DNA from 4 places in the Streptomyces sp. CAU 1734 genome. Region 4 is predicted to be linked to each of the others. Evidence: riboswitches for the same ligand, from Rfam matches in the RefSeq annotation. Region 4 holds a riboswitch; each other region holds the start of a gene.

Region 1 (4,708 bases), on a different contig from region 4:
TTCGGCGACCCACTGGGGGGCGCCCGGGGTGACCGGAGCCGGCGGGGCGGCGGTGAAGCCCGCTCCGGCGACCGCGCGCAGCGCGTCGATGGAGGCGTACGCGGAGGGCACCGTGTCGGCGGGCTTGTACTTGAAACCGCCCGCCGGGTTGTACTGGTTGGCGATGAGGAAGTCGACCGGCGTCTTGCCGTGGGGCGTGGTGAACTCCGCCGACTGCGGGTTGATGCCGCAGGCGTTCAGACCGGCGACGCCCCAGCCGTTGGAGCTGGTGTTGACCCCGTAGAGGGAGCTGAAGGCACCGGAGGCGCTGACCAGCTTGCCCTTGAGGAAGTTCTTGGCCTGGACGACGTCCGTGTCGGTGTTCGGGACGCCGGAGACACACAGGGCGGCCATCGCGGCACCGGTCATGTCCACATCGCTCGCGGAGTTGATGGCGGTGGGGTTGCCCTCCACCTTCTGGTACGTCCAGCCGCCGTCGTTGTGCTGGTTGGCCCGGATCCGGGTGACCATCGAGGTGGTCAGGGCCTGCGGGACGCGGGTGGTGCCCGTCCGGGTCCTGGCACCGCCCAGCGCGAGTGCGGCGAAGACGGTGCCGTTGAAGTTCGCGGACGGGCCGAAGTACCCCGCCTCGGCCGTCTGCCAGTACCCGTAGATGTTCGCGATGAGGTTGCGCGAGGCCGAGACACGCGCCGGGTCGATGCCCGCGGCGTAGGCGTTGAGCGCGCCTCGCTCGTAGTCGGTGACCACCGGGGCCGCCGACGGCCAGGCGGCGGTGGAGATCAGATCGCGGTAGACGGTTCTGGCGTTCTTGGTGGTGTCACCGCCCGGGGCGACGTCCACGACGGCCGTGCCTGCGGCGGCGAGGGCGCTGAACGCCCACTCGTTGGAGAGGCCGGACCCGGCATAGGAACCGTCGGCGGCCTGGAGCGACTTGAGGTGGGCGACACCGTTGGTCTTGGACGTGGCGATCTGCGCGGGCGTCGAGGTCGCGAAGGCGGGCAGCGCGGTGAGGGCGAGGGCCGTGAGCGCCGCGGGCATCGCGAACGCGAGGCGGCGGGGGGTACGGGGACGGGACATGTGCCAGCTCCTGGAGTCGGCGAGGGCCGGCCGCTCCCGCGCATGCCGGGCACGACCGCATCCGCCGGCGCGGCCGGGCATGGCCCGAGGAGCCGCCGTCCGGATCGCGTGGTACGGCTTCCTGTACTGCGTCGCCCCATGGGCATTCGGGCTCGGAGACGGCTCCCGGCCGTCCCATACCGCTGCGCGTCAGCTCCGGCCTCGCACCGGATTCCCCCATGTGGCAGCCCAGGACGCTACCCGAGTGTCCAAATACACGCCAGGGCAAGGGTGTTCCGCCCCACCGCCGCCGAGGAGCGCGCCGTCTTGACGGCCCATCGGATTCGTGTTGCACTCCGGCTGATAAACACTCGGCACCAGGGGAAGCCGGTCGAAATCCGGCGCTGACCCGCAACCGTAGACCCGATCGTCCCGGGTGAGCCGGAATGCCTGGAGCGGGGATTCAGCACGAGGAACGCCGTCGCGGATTACGGTGTGGTCATCGCCGCCTGCTCATGGTCAACGGCCGTGCGGGGCGCATCGCCACGCATGCAGCCGCCCGGCAGAGACGAGGGGCCGCGGTGGGGACCGGACAGCAGACGAAACGGTGGTCGGGATCAGGACAGCGCCTGCTGTCCCTCGTGACCGCCGCATTTCTGACACTCGGTACGGGCGTGACATATTTCACGGCCTCCTCTCCGGCGAGCGCCGATCCGATCGAGCGGTGCACCCGCACCTCCGGCGCCATCGTCGCCGTGGACTTCGGTCCCTGGGGCGGTCCGGTGGTGCGCGGCTGCGACACCACCCCCACGACCGGCTACGAACTGCTCCAGTCGGGCGGTTTCGGCACGGTGGGCACCGAACACGACGGTCCGGCGTTCGTCTGCCGCATCGGCAGCGGCGCCTTCGACGCCGGGAAGAAGTACCCCACGCCGGCCGAGGACGACTGTGTCCTCACGCCTCAGGCAACCGCCTACTGGTCGTACTGGACCGCCTCGCCCGGCCAGCGGAAATGGACCTACAGCCCGCTGGGTGCCATGTCCCGCACACTCGGGCCGGGCGATGTCGACGCCTGGGTCTACGGCGGCACGGACATCGGCGGCGGCACCAAGGGCAGGCCCGCGTTCACCCCCGACGACGTCCGCGCGGAGGGCGGCGACCCGCCGGCCCCGGGCGACCCGGCCGCGCCGAACGTGCCTCCCGGTACCGTCGATCTGCCCGCCGCGAGCCGCTGGCTCACCGAGCGGCTGACCAACGGGCAGCGTGTCGTCGCCGAGGGCGACACCGCGCCGAACTACCCCGCCACCACCGAGGTCGCCTACGCGCTGGCCGCGCTCGACAACGAGAATCCCGCGGTCCGCAGGATCGCCGGCTTCCTCGGCAGACCGGAGCACACCGCCGCGTACGCCTACCCCGCCGGGAAGGACGAGGCGCCGGACGCCGGCGCCGCCGCCCGTCTCGCCCTCGTCGCCGAAGCCGCCGGCAAGGACCCCCGGGCCTTCGGCGGCCGGGATCTCCTCGGCGACCTCATGGCGAATGTCTGCCTCAGCGGCGCCGACGCGCCGCAGCCCGTCCCCGGCTGCGCGACCAAGGGCGACTTCCGCACGACCGGACAGACCGAGGGCCAGACCCTGGCCGTGATCGCGCTGCTGAGCGGCGGCGTGAAGCCGCCGGCCGACGCGGTGGCCCGGCTGGCCGGGCTCCAGTGCGACGACGGAGGATTCCCCAGCTTCCTGATCCTGGACGGCCAGGTGTGCGAGAGCGAGGCCGGGAGCACCGCGCTCGTGGCTCTCGCCCTCCAGCGGGCCGGCGGGCACACCGCGGTGGTGACCAGGGCCCGCTCCTCGCTCAAGAAGGCGCAGTTCCCGACCGGCGCCTGGCCCGCGGCGTCCTACAGCGTGCCGGGCAGCGCCCACGCCACGGGCTGGGTGGCCCAGACCCTGCGCGCCCTGGGTGACCGGGCCCATGCGAACGCGGGTGTCTCCTGGCTCTCGCGGCAGCAGCTTCCCGGGGGCGGCTTCGCCTTCGAGGAGGGCGTCACCGAGCCGCTTCTGTACGCCACCACCGCGGCCGTCATCGCCGGCGCGAAGAGCGATCTGGTGTCGCTGACCACCAGGGAACCGGCGCCGCCGACCACACCGACCAAGCCGCCCACCACACCGCCTGGTGAAGGCCCGGACCTGAGGAAGGGGTCCGCCTATCTCACCGACCACAAGCGGCTGATCCGGGGCCGCCACTACGAGTCCAGCCCCGGTTTCGCGGAGTTCGGCCTGACCATCGACGGGGCGTACGCGCTCGCCGCCACCGGTCACGACAACGCCACCCTGCGCAATATCGTCGACTTCCTCGACAAGGGCGGCGAGGACGCCGGGGGCCGCGACCTCCACGACTGGACGGGGATCGGTACGGACCACGCCGGTGGCGGGTTCATCGGGAAGGCCGCGGTGCTCGCCGAGTCCGTGGGCCGCGACCCGCGCGACTTTGGCGGGCGGGATCTGATCGCCGCGCTCGCCGAGGGCATCTGCCCGGCGGCGACCCCGGCCACCCCCAGGAAATGCGCGGCCAAGGGCAATTACACCTGGGCCACCTCCGTCTTCTCCCAGTCCCTCGGCGTCATCGCCCAGGTGAGGGCGGGCGAGACCACCGCGGCGGCCGGGCCGATCGCCTATCTGAAGAGCCTCCGGGATCCGTCGACGGGCGCCTGGCCCAGCCTCATCGGCGAGAAGAGCGAGAGCGAGGTCGACTCCACGGCGATGGCCGCGATGACCCTGGACCTGCTCCCCGACGCGGACTCGCGGGCGGCCGTGGACAAGGCCCTCGCCTGGCTGGCCGGACAGCAGCTCGCCGACGGCGGCTTCTCGGGCGCCTCCGGAAACTCGGTGAACTCCGCGGCGCTCGCCGTTCAGGGCCTGTCGCTGGACGCCGGGAAGTACGCGGGCCACCTCGTGAAGGCCCGCAAGTTCCTCGCCTCGCAGCAGAACAAGGACGGCGGCTTCAATGTCGCCAAGGGCGGACAGCCCGGATCGGACGTCCGCGCCTCCGCGCAGGCCGTCGGCGGCGCCACCGGCATCTCCTTCGGTCTGCTCACCCGTGATCTGAGCGGCACCACCCCCGAGCCGGTGCCGAGCGCCTCCCCCCGGCCCTCCCCCTCCACACCCGAGATCGTCACGCCCGGCGGGGACACCCAGGGCTCCGGATCCGCCGGGGGCCCGGGCACCACCGGGGGCCCGGACGGCGGTACGGGCGGCGGAAGTCTCGCCTCGACCGGGTCGCGGGTCATCGCTCTCGCCGGCGCGGCCGTGCTCCTGGTCCTCGGCGGCTGGGGCGCGACCCGGATCGCCCGCAGGCGCGGCGAGACCGCGGGAGGGCGGGCATGACCGGCCGCCGCGCCCCGCGCGCCCTCGCCCGTACGGCCACCGCCCTGGGGCTGACCGCGGCGGCCCTCGCCGGCACCGCCGCCCCGGCCGGGGCGGCCCCGCAGCCGATGGGGCGGTGCACCACCTCCTCCGGCGCCGTCCTCGCCGTCGACTTCAGTCACTGGGGAGGGCCCGTCTACCGCTCGTGCGGTACGACGCCCACCACCGGATACGAACTCCTCAACCAGGGCGGCTGGCGGACCACCGGTACGGGCCACGACGGGCCGGCCTTCATC
Region 2 (4,708 bases), on a different contig from region 4:
CGACCACCGAGATCGCGGCCCGCGACGGCCGGGTGATCATGTTCCTGGACACCAAGCGCGCGGTCGACCGGCTCACCAAGCACCTGCTGAGCAGCGGTGTGCGGGCGGCCGGCCTGCACGGCGGCAAGTCGCAGTCCCAGCGCACCCGCACGCTCGACCAGTTCAAGACGGGTCATGTGACCGTGCTGGTGGCGACCAATGTCGCCGCGCGCGGTATCCATGTCGACAATCTCGACCTCGTCGTCAATGTCGACCCGCCGGCCGACCACAAGGACTATCTGCACCGCGGCGGCCGTACCGCCAGGGCCGGTGAGTCCGGACTGGTCGTCACCCTCGTCCTGCCCGAGCAGCGCCGCGAGATGAACCGGCTGATGTCGGACGCCGGTATCGCCCCCCAGACCACCCAGGTCCGCTCGGGCGAGGCCGAACTGAGCCGTATCACCGGCGCGCAGGCCCCCTCCGGTGTACCGGTGACCGTCAGCGCGCCCGTGGTCCAGCGGCCCAAGCAGCGCGGCGGAGCGCCGTTCCGCGGCCGGGGCACCCGCCCGGGCCAGCCCGGCCGCGCCGCCGGCACCTCCCGCCGCACGGCGGAGTCGCGCCAGACCGCCGAGGCCCGCAAGGCCGCGCGGGTCCGCCGCAGCGCCTGATCCACCGGGGCCCCGGCCGGGGCCCGATGCCGTACGGCTCTCTCCGGCACCCGCCGGGGAGAGCCCCCGACAGGACGTCTCGCCGAGGCGTCCTGTCCGCGTTTGCGGCAATGGCCGCCTCTGCCGAGTACCGTCCCTTGCCGTCTCATCGGTGACCCGGTATTGACGCGGTACTGAAAGAGGATGATGAGCTCCGGCTCGTAAGGGCCGGAATGCCGAATATGGCTGCACCGGATTCATCGCCCGATGCGGGGCGGAATCCGGCTTTCCCGCCCGCTGTCCTCCCGTCCGGCCGGATCGCTTTCGCGGTCATGCATTCCGGCGGGGGAAACGGGCGAATCAGCCGTACCCGTCGGCGTCTTCCCGGTGCGCCGCACGTGTTCCGCCGGACGCCGGGGCGGGCGGGCGGCGGCCCGGCCGGGGCTCGCGGAGACCCCCGTACGCCCCCTGTGAGCCGCCCCACCGGCCCGCCGCCGCCCTGCCGGGCGACGAAGTCCGGCACGGGCGTCCCGGCGGGCGGCGGTGCCGCCGAGGGCCCTCTCGCGCCCGTGCGCCGGGGCTCCGCATATCGCGGTCGGGATGCCGCCCCGCTATCATCGGGCAATGGTTCATCGGGCACGGGGCCCGATGCTTGTTGGGGGTTGTCGTGGTAGCTGGTCGTGTGGTGCGTTTCGACGGTGTACGGGGTTATGGATTCATCGCTCCCGATCACGGCGGGGAGGATGTATTCCTTCATGTGAACGACATGCTGATGCCCGAGTCGCAGGTGCATTCGGGTGTCGCGGTCGAATTCGAGATCGAGATGGGTGACCGCGGTCTGAAGGCGTCGTCCGTCCGGCTCGCGAAGGGGGCCGTGGGCGCCGCTCCCGCGGTGCCGGCCGCGGCCAGGCATCTGGACGGCGAGGATCCCATGTGCGATGTGCTCAGTGTCAGTGAATTCTCGCGGGATGTGACCGAGCTCCTTCTCGCGGCCGTGCCCTCGCTGACCGGGGATCAGATTCTGCGGATCCGCAATGAGATGGTGCAGTTCGGCAAGCGCCACGGCTGGACCGAGGGCTGACCGGCCTTGCCCGCCGGGCCGAGCCGAGTGCGGGAGAGTGAAGTGAACCGGAACCGGGTGCCCTGACGGCGCCCGGTTCCGCCGCGTTGCGCCCCTGTCGCACTCCCGGTTCCGCCGCGTTCCGCCGCCCTGCCGTGCTCCCGCTTCCCGGCCCGGCCGCCGTCCGCCGCGGCGAAGTACGCCAAATCCCCTGGTACACCGCGATGTTCGGGCTACGATGCGTCTGCTCCGGTCCGTACCGGGGTGGACAATTTCATGCGCACACGTCGGGGAAAGCCGGTGGGAATCCGGCGCTGACCTGCAACCGTGAGCAGCGCTCCCGCGCTGCGAGCCGGACCGCCCGGTGTGCCGCGCGCGTCGCTTCCCACTGTCACGGTCTGCAGCGCGGAGCCCCCGATCCACCGGCACCCCGGTGCCCGGCCCGCCCACCGGCGGACCGGAACCGGACGGATCCCGGGTCGTGTGGGGTCGTGCGGCGGACCCCCTGCCCGAAAGGCCCCACCGTGCGCCAGACACTCGCCCGCCGTGCCGTGATATCCGCCGCAGTACTCGGCCTCACCCTCACCGCGACCCCCGCCGTCGCCACCACCGGGACCGTCGACACCAACAAGCCCGTCAGGGTCACCCTCACCGTGCAGGGCCCCGAGGGCAGGCTCTTCAAGGGGAGCATCCGCACCAAGGGCCACGACGTGACCCCCGCGACGGGCGGCACCCACAAGTGTGACGGCACCAATGGCGGGCAGTACGCCACCCCCGTGCCCACGCCGACCGCGGCGCTCGACGACGCCGCGCGGAAGAGACACTTCACCTGGGACGGCACCTGGTACCCCTCCTTCGACGACTACTTCGTCGAGAGCGTCAAGGGTGTCAGCGGCGGCCCCTCCGCGTACTGGAACATCTCCGTGAACGGTGTCTCCACCCCGGTCGGCGGCTGCCAGTTCAAGCTGAACGCCGGCGACAAGGTCGCCTTCACCTGGACCGCCTTCTAGGCCGTCTCTCACGGATCTTGCCGGGCTCGCGTGCCCGGCACGCAGGCCACCCGGGCCCGGCGGCCCGGGTGGCGCCCCCGCTCCCCGGTCCAGCCCGATCCGTGCGAGACGGCCCGGCCGGGTGCGCCGGTCCGCCCCCTCGCCCGGGGCCGGACCGGCGCACCGCCGGCCGGTCGCCCACAGCTCGAACACCCCCTGTTCGACGCGCTGGTGAGCGCGGTGAGGCTCCGCCGGCACGGCATCACCGGCCCCTTTCGCCCCAGGGTCACCAATCTTCCGGCATACCGGATTTCAGCGATGGAAACGGGCTACAGTTTCAGCCACGCGCCAAGGTCACAGGGGGCAGATGTGGATCCTTTGCTGTTGGCAGCGGGAACCGCCGTGGTGTCCGCGATCACCGCCGAGGCATGGGCCGAGGCCCGCCAGGCGGTGATAGGTCTCTGGCAGCGCTTCACTCCGCAGGGGCGGACCGAGAGCATCGCGCTCGCCCTCGACGAGGACGCCCGGGCCATCGAGGCCGCCGCCGCGGACACCCCGGCCGATGACCGGGTCGCCCTCCGCCGGGAGCAGTTGGCCGAGGACTGGCAGAACAACTTCCGGATGCTGCTCCGCGACCACCCCGAGGCCCGGGAAGCCGTGATCGCCCTGGTCCGCGACGAGCTCGCGCCCCGGATCCCCGAGGAGCGGCAGCGGGAGCAGATCATCAACCGCATCACCCATGTCACGGTGCACAGCGTCACGGTGCGGGACGAGGGACGGTCCGTCGTCGCGGGCGGCGATGTGACGGAGAACCACCGGGGGTGAGCGGGGGACCGGATTCCGCCGCCGGGGCCGGGCGCCCGCCCGGCGCGCACTCCTCCGTGTCGGTCGGAGCCGTCTCGGCCCGCGACCACGCGACCGTGCACATCGCCGGACAGGACATCGTCCTCGTCACCGGCACCCCCTACCGGCTCACCCCCTGGCCCGCCGTCCCCGAGCTCCTCACCTGGGTGGACGCGCGGACCCAGCCCAGCCGGCTCCTCAAGGCGGGCAACGGAGTGGTCCCCTTCCGCCGGCGGGAGGCGGAGATGGACGCCTTCCACACCTGGCGCCTGACCGGCGGCGCGATCCGCATTCAGCTCATCCACGGGGGCGGCGGGCAGGGCAAGACCCGCTTCGCCGACGAGGTGGCCCGCCGCTCGATGGAACGCGGCTGGGGTGTCTGGTCCGCCCCCGCCCTCCGCAGAACCGACGCGAGCGGTGTCTTCACCGGTCCCACCCCGGCGGAGCTGAGCGGCGCGCGCGGCATGCTGGTCGTCGTCGACTACGCCGACCGCTACGACACGGACGCCCTCACCACCCTGCTCGAACTCGTCCGGGGCATCGCCAACGTCCCCGTACGCATACTGCTGCTCGCCCGCCAGACCGGTGCCTGGTGGCATCACATCTGGTCGCACTTCGGCAGTGAGGGCATCGACTGCACCGCCATCGCCCTCCCGCCCCTCTCGCCCAGGGCCGAGCAGCGCCCGGCGGAATTCGGCGTCGCCCGCGACCGCTTCGCCGAGGTCCTCGGCCACGCGCCCGCCCGCCGCCCCGGCAGACGGCCGGTACCCCGCCACGACTGGGGGCATGCGGCGTACGAGCTGGTGCTGACCGTGCACATGGCCGCGCTCGTCGCCGTGCTCGCCGAGCTCTCCGGCGACGAGATCCCGAGCAACCCCCTGGACGTCTCCCTCTATCTCCTCGCCCGCGAACGCACCCACTGGTCCATCGTCAACGGCCCGCACGACACGCTGGATTCCCGCCGCATGGACAAGGCCGTCTTCGTCGCCACCCTCACCGGCGGACTGCCCTCCTACGCCCAGGGCGAGCGGGCGCTCCGGCGTCTCGGCCTGTCGCCCGGTGAGATCGACGTGCTGATCGACGACCACCGGCTGTGCTACCCGCCGCCGCATCCGGACTCCCCGGCCCGCCGCTCGTCCCGGGGCGAGCCCGTACTCGAACCGCTCTACCCCGACCGGCTCGGTGAGGAC
Region 3 (4,708 bases), on a different contig from region 4:
CTCCGAGGACGATCAGGAGCACCGTGCCGCCCTTGCCGTCGCTGTCGCTGTCACCGGACTTGGGCTTCGGCTTGGCCGCCGCCTGGGTGTCCACCTGCCCGTCGGCCCCCGGTGTCGCGGACGCCGGCGCCCCCGGTGTCGCGGACGGGGCCGGAGTCCCCTGGCTCTCCGAGGTCACCGGCGACTCGGTGGCCGGCGCCACCCCGCTCTTCGGGGTGGACCCCGGGGTCGGGCTCTTGAGCTTCAGCACCGGCGCCGGATTCTCCAGCTTCGCCCCGCCCCGGGGCTCCTCGATCCAGCGCGCGATCTTGCCGTCGCCGTAGGTCTCCACGGTCTTGAAGACCAGCGACTTCGCGTCCGGCAACTGCTTGACCACAATGCTGTAGACCGCGTCCACACCCACCGCGAGCGGCTTCCCGCCGAGGATGTATCCGCCCTGGGCCTGCGCGAACTTCCAGCCCTTGGGCGCCTTCCCCAGGCTCACCTCCCCCACCGATATGCCCGCCGGCAGCGCCACTTGGAGCTTGGCGATCCCCGCGGTGTCCGACTCGGCCTCCGAGTGGAAGGTGATCGTGACGTTCTTCGCCAGCGCGCGGGGGTTGGAAGCGGACACTCCGGCGTGTGCCGCGGCCGGTCCCGCGCCGATGACAACCGCACCGATGGCGGCGGCGCCGGCGAGGGCGGTACCGACGAGACGGGTGCGGCGGACTGTGGGGTTGCTCATGGTTCTCCTCGAACGAACAGATCATGGGAACGCCCACCGGTCCCGGCACGCGCCCGGGCGCGTGCCGGGACCGGCATCCGCGACGACACTGGCAACGGTGTGTTCGGTTCCCCATACATGGCGGCCCCATCATTCCCGACGGAGCCCGCCCGGGTCAGCGGTATCTCCCTAACGGTCGGGTGCGGATGCGGTGTTCTTCCGTGGCTCGGCCCCGGACCCGGGCGCGGCTGCCTCCGGCGGGGCGGAATCTTGTGCGCCCTCGCCCGTGGTGCGGGTCCCTTTCCGGGGCTCCGCCCCGGCCCCGGCGCGGCTGCCTCCGGCGGGGCTGAATTTTGTTGCCCTCGTTCGCGGGTGCGGGTCGGTGTGGGGGCGGTGTCGCGTCCGCCTTGTGCTGTCCGGGGTCCCGGGGTGCGGGTGTTTTCCCGGGGCTCCGCCCCGGACCCGGCGCCTCAATCGCCGGCGAGGCTGAATTTGCTTGCCCTCGTTCACGGGTGCGGGCGGGTGCGTGGGCGGTGTCGCGTCCCCGCCCGCGTCGTTCGGGGTCCCGGGTGCGGGGCTCTTCTTGTGCGCCTCGTGCCCTGTGTTGTTCGGGTTGTCCGGGGTGCGGGCCTTCAGACGCCTTCGGCGCCTTGCGGTGCCTCGGGGTCTTGTTCCGTTCACTCCCCTCCGGGGCGCGGGTACGGGGCGGGAGTGCTTGTGTCATGGCGGCCTGGGGGTCCTCCGGGCTCGACTCCTCAGAGCCGGCGGAAACCGGCCCACTTGTCCTGCGTACCCCGGTCTTACCGCCGGCTCTTCCGGGGACGACCCTGCACACCCCCTCCACGAGCGTCGCCCGATAAGCGGCCCCCCACCACCCCCGGGCTTGTTCTCGTGCGGGAGCGCCCGCCCAGAAGCACCCGCCCACTCTGACGCCCGTCACCCACTCACCCACGGGTGACGTTCCGGAGCGGGGTTCCCCGCCTTGTGAAACCGTCCCGGGACGCACGGACGGACAGACCACTGTCATCACGCACTGGGCTTACTCGCGGAAAGGGGGACGCGCAGGAGCGGTACTGGGGCATCAAGCGTGATTTGTGGCGCAAACCCGGGCGAACAGAACAAGACCGGGAGACCGCGCCGTAAATCATGCAGCCCCAGTACCGAACCGGAGCGGCACCCAACCCGCACACACAAGAACCCCACCCGGGGAAACAGGCAACCCGCACCAACAACAGCCCCGCCGAAGGCAGCCGCGCCGGACCCGGGGCCGAGCCCCGGAAACGCCACCCCAGCTACAGCCCCCACCCCACCCGCGCATTCCACCGCGCACCCCGCCCCGTCAGCTCCACCCCCCTCAGCGGCGCCACATCGAGCCGCCAGAAGACCTCCGTCCCCGCCCCGAGCGCGTGGACCAGGGCGGCGCGGATCACCGCGGCGTCGGCGACCGCCACAACCCGGCCGGAGTCCGGCGGCAGGGACTCCAGCCACGCGCCCACCCGCGCGCAGAGCTCCCGCAGGGTCTCCCCGCCGTGCGGCGCGGCCGACGGGTCGGTGAGCCACGCGGAGACCGCGTCGGGTTCGGCCCCGCTCACCTCGGCGAGGGTGCGGCCGTGCCAGCGGCCGAGCCGCCACTCCGTGAGCCCGGGCTCGACCCGCGCCGTGAGCCCCAACTCCGCGGCGGTCTCGCGGCACCGCAGCGAGGGCCCGCTCAGGGCATGGCCGGCGGCCGGCAGGGACCCGGCTGCGGCCCGCGCCGCCCGCGCCGCCCGCACGGCCCGCAGCCCCGCCGCGTCGAGCGGGGCATCCGCCTCGAACCGCGCCTCCCGCAGCGCCGCCGTCATCGCGGGTGAGACCAGCGTCAGCCGGATCGTCACCGCCACCTCCCGCTCATTCATTTTCGGCCACCACGCACCGTAGCGGACCGCCTCCGCAAGCGATACGGTCACGTGTACATGACGAAGGTCGGCGGAAGTCCGGTGGAAATCCGGCACGGTCGCGCCACTGTGTTCCCGTCCCGCGCCCGCGGGGCGGAGAGTCAGACCCGCCGCCCTCGCATCACGCACAAGGCACCACGACCGGGACGCGTGTTCCCTCAGGAGGTTCTGCCATGGCTCAGTCCGCTGTGCCCCCCAACGCCGGCGCCGCACCGGCCATCGCCCCGATATCGCTGAAGGCGATAGCTCCCTGGGCGGTCTTCTTCGGCATTCTGATGCTGGTCCTGCTCTACTTCGTCGGGGCGGAGCAGGGCGCGGTCTCGCTGGTCGCCGGTGAGACCGTGCACGAGTGGGTCCATGACGGGCGTCATCTTCTCGGCTTCCCCTGCCACTGAGGCGCGCGCTGATCCATGAACTCCATATCTGTGAGAGCCCTGCTGGTCCGCGGCATGCTCGCGGGCCTGATCGCGGGCGCGGCGGCCATGCTGGTCGCGTACTTCCTCGGTGAGGGTCCGGTCGACTCGGCCATCGCCTTCGAGGAGAGCAACAGTCATGAGCACGGCGGCGAGGAACTGGTCAGCCGGGTCATGCAGTCGACGGCCGGACTCGCCACCGGCGTGCTGGTCTTCGGTGTCGCCATCGGCGGCATCGCGGCCCTCGCCTACTGTGTGGCGCTCGGCCGGGTCGGGCGGTTCGGCCCGCGGGCCACGGCCGCGCTGGTGGCGCTCGGCGCGCTGGTGACGGTGTATGTGGTGCCGTACTTCAAGTATCCGCCGAATCCGCCGGCGGTCGGCGATCCGGACACCATCGGCCAGCGCACCGGGCTGTACTTCCTGATGATCGTGCTGAGTGTGCTGCTCGCGGTGGCCGCGGTGATTCTCGGGAAACGGCTGGTGCCCCGGCTGGGCACCTGGTGGGCGACGGTCGCCGCGGCGGCCGGCTTCGTCGTGGCGGTGGGGCTCGCCTATGCGTTCCTGCCGTCGTTCGACGAGGTGCCGAAGGGCTTCCCGGCCGCGGTGGTCTGGGAGTTCCGGCTGGCGACACTCGCCATCCAGGTGACCCTGTGGACGGTGTTCGGCCTGGTCTTCGGCCAGTTGGCGGAGCGGCTGCTCACGCCGGGGGCACGGGTGCCGGAGGCGGAGAGCGCGAGCCGGGCCGCGGCGAACTGAGCGGAAACGGATCGCGGCCCCGCGGCGAGGGGCCGCGATCCTCCCCGGGCGGCCCCGCCCGGGGCATGCCCGCGCCACGCACGCCCGCGCCGCACACGCCCGCGCCGCACACGCCCGCGCCACGCACGTCCGATTCGTTCAAGACCGGGCGCCCGGTCCCGTTCTACCGTGGCGCCATGACTCCACGTTTCGACTCCATCAGCCTCGTCGCGTCCGACATGGCCGCCTCGCTCGCCTTCTACCGCCGGCTCGGCCTCGACATCCCGCCCGGTGCGGAGACCGCCCCTCATGTCGAGGTGACCCTTCCCGGCGGCGTACGGCTGCTGTGGGACACCGAGGACGTCATCCGCTCCTTCGACCCCGGGTGGACCCCGCCGAGCGGTGGCGACCGCTCCGGGCTCGCCTTCCGCTGCGCGGACGCCGGGGAGGTGGACGCGGTGTACGCGGAGCTCACGGCGGCCGGGTACACCGGGCATCTCGCGCCGTGGGACGCGGTCTGGGGACAGCGTTACGCGGTGATCCTGGACCCGGACGGGACCGGGGTCTCGCTCTTCGCGGACACCGCGCCCGAGAAGGACACCGCCCCCGGGAAGGACACCGCGCCCGGGAAGGCGGCCGTGTAGGCGGTCAGCGTCGTACCGGCCAGCTCGCGCATCTCCCGGGCGAGATGCGCCTGGTCGGCGCAGCCCGCCGCCGGCGCGGCGGCGGCGTACGGCACACCGTCCCGGATCAGCGCCAGCGCCCGCTGGAGGCGGAGTACGCGGGCGAGGGTCTTGGGCCCGTAGCCGAAGGCGTCGAGCGAGCGGCGGTGGAGCTGCCGGGCGCCGAGGCCGACGGCCCGCGCGGTGTCGGCGACGGTACGCCCCTCGCGGAGCCGGCGCACGACCTCGGCCAGGGCCGGG
Region 4 (4,708 bases):
AGCCCCGCCGGAGGCAGACGCGCCGGGCCCAGGGCCGAGCCCCGGAAGGGTCAGGTCGGCTGGCCATAGGCGCGGAGGCGCTCGGCCGCCTCGTCCAGGTCCGCACCCGTCAGCAGGCTCGGCGCGAGCCCCGGCACCGAGGACGCCGTCAGCCAGACCCGGCACATCCACTCCAGCTGCGCCGTGCGGTCGTACGCCTGCTCCAGGCTGTCCCCGTACGCGATGGTCCCGTGGTTCCGCAGGAGGCACGCCGTCCGCTCCTCCAGCGCGATGAGCATGTTCTCGGCCAAAGTCCGGGTGCCGTAGAGGGCGTAGGGGGCCACGCGCACCGGCCCGCCCAGCGCCGCGGTCATGTAGTGCACGGGCGGGAGCTCGGAGACCAGGGTGGAGACGGCGGTGGCGTGCACCGCGTGGGTGTGGACGACGGCCCGGGCGCCGGTGTTGCGGTAGACCTCCAGGTGGAGGGGGAGTTCGCTGGTGGGGCCGAGTGTGCCGATGAGCCGGCGGCCGTCGAGGCCGACCGCGACCGTGTCCGCGTCGGTGAGGCGGTCGTAGGGCACCCCGCTCGGGGTGACCAGGACGACCGGGCCGAGCCGGACGGAGACGTTGCCGGAGGTGCCGACCACCAGGCCCTCCGCGGCGGTTCTGCGAGCCGTGGCGACGACCTCGCGCCAGGCTTGTTCGATCGCTTCTCCAGTGGGGTCAGACATCTGTTCGGTCATACTGGAATCCTGTCAGGCGTCGCCCTGCGCGCACAGGGTGCGACCGTGGGCCACAACAGGCAGATATCCCTAAAAGGTGATGGAAGCCACTTTCTGTCGGCTCAGCTCCGCCGAGCCCGTCCGCACAGCCCCTCCGGACGGAAGCGGAAGGAAAAACCCCGCATGGGGACACCCCGAATCCGACCCCAGTTCACCTTCCGTTCACCCAGGTTACTTACGTTCGCCGGGCCACTGACGTCCAAAGATTGCCTGGGTAAATGGAACACATCACGCTGCTGCTCGCGATTGTGATCGTGACGGCTCTCGTGTTCGATTTCACGAACGGTTTCCACGACACCGCCAACGCGATGGCGACGACCATCTCGACCGGCGCGATGAAGCCCAAGTCCGCGGTGGCCATGTCCGCCGTGCTCAACCTCGTCGGCGCGTTTCTCTCGGTGGAGGTCGCCAAGACGATCTCCAGCGGAATCGTCAACGAGTCAGGCATAACACCAGAAGTGATCTTCGCGGCGCTCGTCGGCGCCATCCTCTGGAATCTTCTGACCTGGCTGGTCGGCCTGCCGTCCAGCTCCTCGCACGCCCTCATGGGCGGCCTGATCGGCGCCACGATCGCCTCGGTCGGCGTCAGCGGAGTCAACGGCGGCACCGTCGTCACCAAGGTGCTGATCCCCGCGATCGCCGCCCCCCTGGTCGCCGGCATCGGCGCGTACCTCGCCTCCCGGCTGACCTACAAGCTCGGTCAGAAGACCGATGAGAAGGCCACCGCGAAGGGCTACCGCGCCGGTCAGATTGCCTCGGCCGGTCTGGTCTCGCTGGCGCACGGCACCAATGACGCGCAGAAGACGATGGGCATCATCACGCTGGCCCTGGTCGCCGGCAATGTGCTCGCCCCCGGCTCGAACCCCCCGATGTGGGTCATCGTCTCCGCCGGTGTCGCCATCGCGCTCGGCACCTACCTCGGCGGCTGGCGCATCATCCGCACCATGGGCAAGGGCCTGACCGACCTCCAGCCGCAGCAGGGCTTCGCCGCCCAGACCAGCGCGGCCAGCGTCATCCTCGCCTCCTCCAACCTCGGCTTCTCGCTCTCAACCACGCACTCCTGCTCCGGCGCGGTGATGGGTGCCGGTCTGGGCCGCAAGGGCGGTGTGGTCCGCTGGTCCACCGCCACCCGGATGTTCGTCGCCTGGGGTCTGACCCTCCCGGCCGCCGGTCTGGTGGCCGCGGGCTCCGAGTACGTGACCAAGCAGGGCGACTGGGGCGTCGCCGTCGTCGCCGCCTTCCTGGTCCTGTCGTCCGCCGCGATCTGGATCTACTCCCGCCGCCAGGTGGTCGACCACACCAACGTCAACGAGGTCGACGAGACGGGCGAGCAGCCCGGCGTCGTGACCACCGCCATCGCGGCCGTCACCCCGCCCCCGGCCGGCCAGGTCGCCGTCCACGACGACTTCAAGACCACCATCCCCTCCCCCACGGCCAACGCCTCCGAGAACGGCCCGGCCAGCCCGGCCGCGGTGTAAGGACAGATCCGTATGAAAATCGACTGGGCAGCCCTCGGCTCCGTCTTCGGCGTGAGCCTCGTCGCCACCGTCGCTCTGGTGGGCCTCTTCGTCATGGGCATCATCGGACTGAGCAAGCAGGCCCCGGCCGACGGCCAAGGCGGTTCCTCCGTGGCCCTGGCCCGGACCGGCGCGTACGCCTGCTTCGCGGCCTGCCTGGCCGCGGTGAGCTACGGGATCTACCTGATCGTCACCTGATACGGCGATCCGGCGGCTGAGCGTGTGCGTGTCACACCGCGGCCGCCGTCCGTCCCGGCCGGCGGGCCGGTCACCTTCTGCGGGGGTGACCGGCCCGTTTGTCATTTCCGCCGGTGGGGTGTGGGCCGCAGCACACTGTCCCGCCGCAGGTCAACGGCAGGTTGACGGGTGTTCTCGCCGCGTGGTGGACTGCCCGGGCCATTACGGCGGCAGCAGAGGAAGCCGGTGCAAATCCGGCGCGGTCCCGCCACTGTCACCGGGAGAGATCCCGGAAGCCAGGAACTCTCGCCGCCGATCAGTCGAACCAGGGCGCGGACACCCTGAGTGAGGACACGAAGCCATGCCCGGCCGCGGTTCAGCCCCTGCCCCAGTGACACCCCCGGCATCACGGGCCGCCCGGACCGGAACCGCGGTCTGAGCGGATGCGTGCCGACCGGGTATTCGCGTACGGCGCCACCGCCGGTCTCATCGGCGATCTGCTGCTCGGCGACCCCCGCCGGGGGCATCCGGTCGCCGCGTTCGGCCGGGCCGCCGGCGCCGTCGAACAGGCTCTGTGGCGGGACCACCGGGGCTGGGGCGCACTGCACACCGCCGTCTGCGCGGGCGGTACCGTCGCCGCCGCCGCGCTGCTCGCGCGCGGGGTGCGCCGGAGTCCCGCGCTCTCCGCGGCGCTGACCGCCGGCACCACCTGGACCGTCCTCGGCGGTACGTCGCTGGCCCGCGAGGCCCGCACCATCGGGGCCGCTCTCACCGCCGGTGATGTGACGGCCGCCCGGGCGCGGCTGCCGCATCTGTGCGGGCGCGACCCGCAGTCGCTGGACGAGCGGGGGATCGCGCGCGCCGTGGTCGAGTCCGTCGCCGAGAACACCTCCGACGCCGTCGTGGGCGCCCTGGTGTGGGGGACCCTCGCCGGTGTGCCCGGACTGGCCGGTTTCCGGGCGGTGAACACCCTGGACGCGATGGTGGGGCACAAATCCCCCCGGTACCGGCGATTCGGCTGGGCCTCGGCGCGGCTGGACGATGTCGTGGGATGGCCCGGTGCCCGGCTGACGGCCGGGCTCGCGGTGCTCGCGGGCGGGGACCCGGTGCGGGCCGTACGGGCCTGGCGGGCCGACGCGCACCGCCATCCGAGCCCCAACGCCGGACCGGTGGAGGCGGCCTTCGCGGGCGCCCTGGGCGTACGGCTGGGCGGCACTCTCGCGTACGGCGGCCGGGTCGAGCACCGGCCGGTGCTCCACGGGGAGGGGCGGCCGGTGGAGGCCGCCGACATCGAACGGGCGGTCCGGCTGTCGCGGCGGGTGAGTGTGCTGGCGCTGGGCGCCGGTCTCGCGGGACGGCTGCTGTGGCGGCGTGTGGTGCGGACCGACAGGGAAGGGAAGTGACCCGGTGAACGGGCGCGGACGGGGCGGCGGGCTGCTGGTCGCCGGTACGACATCCGATGCGGGCAAGAGCGTGGTCACCGCCGGGATCTGCCGCTGGCTGGTGCGGCGCGGGGTGAAGGTGGCCCCCTTCAAGGGGCAGAACATGTCCCTCAATTCCTTTGTGACCCGGGAGGGCGCGGAGATCGGCCGGGCGCAGGCGATGCAGGCGCAGGCCGCCCGGGCCGAGCCGAGCGCGCTGATGAATCCGGTGCTGCTGAAGCCCGGCGGTGACCGCAGCAGCCAGGTGGTCCTCATGGGCAAGCCGGTGGGTGAGCTGAGTGCGCGCGGCTACCACGGCGGACGCCAGGAGGCCCTGCTCTCCACGGTGGTGGGGTGTCTGGAGGAGCTGCTGAGCACCCATGACGCCGTGATCTGCGAGGGCGCGGGCAGTCCGGCCGAGATCAATCTGCGGCGGACCGACATCGTGAACATGGGTGTCGCACGGGCCGCGCGGCTCCCGGTGCTGGTGGTCGGCGACATCGACCGGGGCGGTGTCTTCGCCTCCTTCTTCGGCACCACGGCGCTGCTGAGCGCCGAGGACCAGAGCCTGGTGGCGGGGTATCTGGTCAATAAATTCCGGGGCGATGTCTCGCTGCTGGAGCCCGGCCTGGACATGCTCGAAGGGCTCACCGGGCGGCGGACCTACGGGGTGCTGCCGTACGCGGGCGGGCTCGGCATCGACGAGGAGGACGGGCTGCGGGTCTCGCTGCGGGGTGCCGTGCGGGAGTCCGCCGTGACGGCTCCGGTCGGTGAGGACGTACTGCGGGTCGCGGTGTGCGCGGTGCCGCTGATGTCCAACTTCACGGATGTG

What was found. A riboswitch is a leader RNA that binds a small molecule or an ion and turns the genes downstream of it on or off. The one in region 4 is predicted to bind cobalamin.
Region 1: it holds a riboswitch for cobalamin, as region 4 does, so the genes downstream of both, AAFN69_RS07635 (prenyltransferase/squalene oxidase repeat-containing protein) here and AAFN69_RS24720 (cobalamin biosynthesis protein) in region 4, are expected to answer to the same signal.
Region 2: it holds a riboswitch for cobalamin, as region 4 does, so the genes downstream of both, AAFN69_RS30950 (DUF4430 domain-containing protein) here and AAFN69_RS24720 (cobalamin biosynthesis protein) in region 4, are expected to answer to the same signal.
Region 3: it holds a riboswitch for cobalamin, as region 4 does, so the genes downstream of both, AAFN69_RS10655 (CbtB-domain containing protein) here and AAFN69_RS24720 (cobalamin biosynthesis protein) in region 4, are expected to answer to the same signal.

What each region holds. Positions count from the first base shown of each region.
Region 1 is NZ_JBDQQP010000003.1:337,784-342,491, reverse strand. Features, by position in the region: gene AAFN69_RS07640 (hypothetical protein) at 1-1,077, opposite strand, end outside; cobalamin riboswitch at 1,218-1,294, opposite strand; cobalamin riboswitch at 1,392-1,529, shown strand; gene AAFN69_RS07635 (prenyltransferase/squalene oxidase repeat-containing protein) at 1,638-4,433, shown strand; gene AAFN69_RS07630 (hypothetical protein) at 4,430-4,708, shown strand, end outside.
Region 2 is NZ_JBDQQP010000021.1:26,200-30,907, forward strand. Features, by position in the region: gene AAFN69_RS30940 (DEAD/DEAH box helicase) at 1-647, shown strand, start outside; gene AAFN69_RS30945 (cold shock domain-containing protein) at 1,294-1,707, shown strand; cobalamin riboswitch at 1,930-2,067, shown strand; gene AAFN69_RS30950 (DUF4430 domain-containing protein) at 2,211-2,696, shown strand; gene AAFN69_RS30955 (hypothetical protein) at 3,060-3,500, shown strand; gene AAFN69_RS30960 (tetratricopeptide repeat protein) at 3,497-4,708, shown strand, end outside.
Region 3 is NZ_JBDQQP010000005.1:9,494-14,201, reverse strand. Features, by position in the region: gene AAFN69_RS10665 (DUF1775 domain-containing protein) at 1-724, opposite strand, end outside; gene AAFN69_RS10660 (histidine phosphatase family protein) at 1,996-2,577, opposite strand; cobalamin riboswitch at 2,626-2,767, shown strand; gene AAFN69_RS10655 (CbtB-domain containing protein) at 2,811-3,032, shown strand; gene AAFN69_RS10650 (CbtA family protein) at 3,048-3,806, shown strand; gene AAFN69_RS10645 (VOC family protein) at 3,983-4,429, shown strand; gene AAFN69_RS10640 (helix-turn-helix domain-containing protein) at 4,315-4,708, opposite strand, start outside.
Region 4 is NZ_JBDQQP010000013.1:53,419-58,126, forward strand. Features, by position in the region: gene AAFN69_RS24705 (class II aldolase/adducin family protein) at 51-710, opposite strand; gene AAFN69_RS24710 (inorganic phosphate transporter) at 980-2,239, shown strand; gene AAFN69_RS24715 (hypothetical protein) at 2,252-2,476, shown strand; cobalamin riboswitch at 2,644-2,782, shown strand; gene AAFN69_RS24720 (cobalamin biosynthesis protein) at 2,899-3,858, shown strand; gene AAFN69_RS24725 (cobyric acid synthase) at 3,863-4,708, shown strand, end outside.